One region of the Thermanaeromonas sp. DSM 22490 genome, then DNA from elsewhere that is predicted to be linked to it. Evidence: riboswitches for the same ligand, from Rfam matches in the RefSeq annotation. Region 1 holds a riboswitch; the other holds the start of a gene.
The links. A riboswitch is a leader RNA that binds a small molecule or an ion and turns the genes downstream of it on or off. The one in region 1 is predicted to bind S-adenosylmethionine.
Positions count from the first base shown of each region.

Region 2: it holds a riboswitch for S-adenosylmethionine, as region 1 does, so the genes downstream of both, AC1BI1_RS11055 (trans-sulfuration enzyme family protein) here and AC1BI1_RS09305 (homocysteine synthase) in region 1, are expected to answer to the same signal.

Region 1 covers NZ_JBJHHE010000012.1:73,247-75,644, reverse strand. Annotated here, with positions in the region: gene spoIVA (stage IV sporulation protein A) at 1-996, shown strand, start outside; SAM riboswitch class I at 1,119-1,234, shown strand; gene AC1BI1_RS09305 (homocysteine synthase) at 1,315-2,398, shown strand, end outside.
Region 2 covers NZ_JBJHHE010000016.1:47,299-49,696, reverse strand. Annotated here, with positions in the region: gene AC1BI1_RS11060 (putative sulfate exporter family transporter) at 1-856, opposite strand, end outside; SAM riboswitch class I at 1,257-1,366, shown strand; gene AC1BI1_RS11055 (trans-sulfuration enzyme family protein) at 1,428-2,398, shown strand, end outside.

The sequences.
Region 1 (2,398 bases):
CGGGAAAATTATATTGATGCCGAAGAGCGGGTAGTTTGGGAACTTAAAGAACTGGGCAAGCCCTTTGTGGTTTTACTGAATTCTACCCACCCTTTGGATGAAGAGACAGTCAGACTGGCCAACCATTTGGAAGCCGAGTATAATGTTCCGGTGTTGCCGGTGGATTGTCTCCACCTGGAAGAAGAAGATTTTTTAAATATTTTAGAGGAAGCCCTTTATGAATTTCCTGTAATAGAGGTTAATGTCAATCTACCTCCTTGGGTAGAAGAACTAGAGACTACCCATTGGCTGCGGCAGCAACTGGAAGAGGCCGTGCGCGAGGCTATTGGTAAAGTAAAGCGCTTGCGCGACATCGACGGCGCTATTGGGCAGCTCCAATCCTTTGCTTATACTTCTAAGGTGGTTTTACGAGATATGGATTTGGGAACAGGTACAGCTCATATTGATATGTCTGTACGGGAAGGCCTCTTCCATCAAATAGTAAAAGAAGTTACAGGTCTGGATATAAATAACGATAAAGAGCTCTTGCGCTGGGTGCGGGAGCTGGCAGGTATCAAGCGAGAATGGGATAAATTTGTTTACGGTATTCAAGAGGTGCGCAACACAGGCTATGGAGTGGTAACTCCTACGGAAGAGGAGATGGAACTGGCAGAACCGGAATTAATTAAACAAGGAGGGCGTTTCGGGGTAAGATTAAAAGCAACTGCTCCCTCCTATCACTTTATCCGCGCCAACATTACCACCGAAGTCACTCCTTTAATAGGTACGGAAAAGCAGTGCGAAGACTTGGTTAAGTACATTATGGAGGAATTTGAAGAGAATCCTCAAAAGATATGGCAGACTAATATTTTTGGCAAATCCTTAAGCGAACTGGTCAAGGAGAGCATTCAAAGCAAGCTTTATAGGATGCCGGAAAATGCCCAGGTTAAACTACAGGAAACGGTAGAGCGGATTGTAAATGACGGTGGCGGTGGTTTAATCTGTATTATCATATAACTTAAGGAGCAGTCAAGAAGAAGCCGGTTTCAAGGACCGGTTTTTTCTTATCTCTTGACAACTGCTTAATAAAGAGGTATAGTAGGTACCGAACTTACGGACAAAAGAATAAAGCACTGCGACTCTTATCAAGAGCGGTGGAGGGACTGGCCCGATGAAACCCGGCAACCTACTCCTAGGAGTTTTGTAGGGGGAAAGGTGCTAATTCCTGCAGGGCGTTTGCTCTGAGAGATAAGAGGGGTTAAATACAAGCCTCTTCTTATCGGAGAGGTTTTTTTTGTACTTAAATTAAATCCAAGTAAGGAGAGGAGAAAACCAATGAATGGAGAAAAGTACCGTTTTGCTACCCTGGCGGTTCATGCCGGTCAGAATCCCGACCCCGTCACAGGAGCGCGAGCTGTACCCATTTATCAGACGACTTCTTATGTTTTTCGCAATGCTGATCACGCTGCTGCTCTTTTTGCCCTAGAGGAAGCAGGGTACATCTACACTAGAATCATGAACCCGACCACAGATGTTTTTGAACAAAGGGTAGCTGCTTTGGAGGGAGGAGTGGGCGCCCTGGCCACTGCCTCCGGCCAGGCTGCTATAACCCTGGCTATTATTAACATTACTTCTGCGGGCCAGGAGATCGTATCTTCCACCAGCCTTTACGGAGGTACTTATAATCTTTTTAACGTTACTTTCCCTAAGCTCGGTATCAAGGTGCGTTTCGTAGATGGTGCCGATCCCGATAATTTTCGCCGGGCTATTACCGAGAAGACCAGAGCCCTCTACGTAGAAACCATCGGCAACCCTAAACTGGATGTGCCCGATTTAGAAGCTATAGCAGCCATAGCCCACGAAGCTGGTATTCCTTTAATTGTGGACAATACTTTTGCTACCCCTTATCTGTGCCGCCCTTTTGAATACGGAGCGGATATTGTGGTCCATTCGGCCACCAAGTTTATTGGCGGCCACGGTACCAGTATTGGAGGAATTATTGTCGATTCAGGCAAGTTCAACTGGCGCAACGGGAAATTTCCCGAGCTAGTAGAACCCGATCCTAGTTATCATGGAGTAAGCTATGTTGATACCTTTGGCCCGGCCGCTTATATTGTAAAGGCCCGCACCCAGTTGTTAAGGGATCTGGGACCCGCCTTAAGCCCCTTTAACTCCTTCCTTTTCCTTCAGGGTCTAGAAACTCTGCACTTGAGGATGGAGCGTCATAGCAGCAATGCTTTGCAAATTGCCCATTGGCTAAAAGAGCATCCCAAAGTGGCCTGGGTGAGTTATCCGGGTTTGCCGGAGCACCCTAGTTTTCCTTTAGCCCAAAAGTATTTACCTCGCGGAGCAGGAGCTATCCTTACCTTCGGAATAAGAGGTGGCAAAGAAGCTGGCCGCCGCTTCATTGATAATCTAA
Region 2 (2,398 bases), on a different contig from region 1:
CGGCAAAGGGCAAAATTAGCAGCTCTACGACGGCAAAAATAACCACCAGGGAAGAAACAATAATGGGCACAACTGGTCTCGCCTTGATGGCCCCACCGGTAGCAATAGCTGCCGAAACACCGCAAATAGAAATACCAGAGGCCAGGGGCGCTGCCCATTCAGGGGTGAATTTAAAGTACTTGCGGGAAACAAAGTAAACTATGGGCCAGTATATCAAGTAAGCTTCGACGATAGCAAATAAGCCTCGCCAGATTACCTGGGCGGCCAGGCCCGTAGACTGGAGGGCCGCAAGTCCGATTTTAGCACCAAGGATAACGATGGCTGTCTTTACAAACCAGTCGGGCCTGGTAGCTTCCTGAAGATATCTTGTTAGCCCAGGGAAAAAGTTGCCGATAATTAAACCCACGATTAGGGCGATAATAAATCCCGCCTCCCCGGTCATCCCCAAGGACCAGGGAATTTTCACTTTGGCCAACTGGTCCGGCGTTGCCGCAATAAAGGCGTAGTTACCGATAATCAGGCTGAGGTACGTAATGAAGAAGATAATGGTAAACCCCGCAACGAAGCGCCTGACATTGCCTCCCATGGCAGCCACGCCAAGAGCGAGGATTGCTGTGATAAAAAGATAAGTAAGAAAAAGTGAGACCACACCGGGAACACCCCTGTACACCTCCGAAACTGGAGCGAGGGCCCTGGAAAGATCGAGCCATATATTGGTTTTAACAACCCAGCCAATGGCGTCAACGCCGGTTACCTTCAACAGACCAAGGAAGACAATGAATAACCCGATCCATACTGCCCACCAATCTTCACTTTTCAAAAGCGGCGAGCGGTTTGTTTTCACTTCTTGAACCATTTTTCTCCCCCTCTTTATTTGCGAAGCCCGCAGGCAGTTTTTTATTGCTGTAGAACCATTATGGTAAAAGGTTCCTTTGAGCTTTTGGCGGCATCACTACCTGCCCCTATAACCTTACCCTGCCCGGAATCAAGCCAGGTACGGAAAAATTGTCTCCCGCTCTTCACAGGCGTTGATACTCATCGACTTAACCTCCCATTCATAATTAAGTTTTTCTATCGTTTTAGTTGGAATTTGTCTCGATTTTACCTCGACCAGGAAAAGTTGTCAAGGGCCCCTTTTCATCACAAAAACTACAAACTCTCACCCTTGACGGTACCGCCAAGAAAATAGTATAATCAATACAACTATTCCGATTAAAAAACTGTAAAAATGCAAAGCAAAAGTAAATACGGGCAGACTCTTATCAAGAGCTGGTGGAGGGACAGGCCCGATGAAACCCGGCAACCGGCCTTACTGGGTTAAGGTACGGTGCCAATTCCTGCAGGAGATATTCCTGGCAGATGAGAGTTAAAAAAGCTCTTCGTCTGTGAAGGGCTTTTTTGTTGACATAAGGAGGTGGGGCTTATCCATGCATTTAGCAACAAAGTTAGTACAACTGGGGGTGGGATACGATAAGGCGACGGGCGCCATCAGCACCCCCATTTACCAGTCGGCTACCTTCCGCCACCCGGCCCTGGGCCAGAGTACAGGTTTTGACTATAGCCGTACTGGAAACCCTACCCGTCAGGTCCTGGAAGAAGGCATGGCCAGGCTGGAAAATGGCTGTCGAGGCCTGGCCTTTGCCTCCGGTATGGCAGCCATTGCAGCTGTCCTCTGCCTTTTCCGTCCCGGGGACCATCTGGTGGTTTCTGAAGATCTTTATGGTGGTACTTACCGTCTTTTGAACCAGGTAGCCGTCCCTTTTGGTCTGGAGTTTTCCCTGGTGGACACCACTGACCTGGCTGCCCTCAGCGAAGCCATCAGGGACAACACCAAAGCTATTTTTCTGGAGACGCCTACCAATCCTTTAATGAAGATCAGCGATATCGCTGCTATCGCCGACCTGGCCCGCCGGCAGGGGTTGCTTACCATTGTTGATAATACTTTCATGACCCCTTACCTGCAGCAGCCACTGGCGCTGGGAGCCGATGTGGTAGTCCACAGTGCTACCAAGTACTTAGGTGGCCATAATGACGTCGTGCTGGGAATAGTAGTTGCTGCCCGGGAGGACATCGGTGAAAGACTTGCCTTTATCCAAAATACCATCGGCGCGATTCCGGGTCCCCAGGATTGCTGGCTGGTAATCCGGGGGTTAAAAACCCTGGCCGTACGCCTGGAACGGGCTCAGGCCAATGCTTTCGAGCTGGGGCGGTGGCTGGCAGAACACCCCCTGGTGACCAGGGTTTACTATCCGGGGCTACCGGATCATCCCGGACACGAAATCAATAAGCGCCAGGCCCGCGGTTTTGGGGCCATGCTTTCCTTTGAAGTAGCCCGCCCAGAACTCGTAGAGCAGATTTTGCAACGCCTAAAGATTATTTCTTTTGCTGAAAGCCTGGG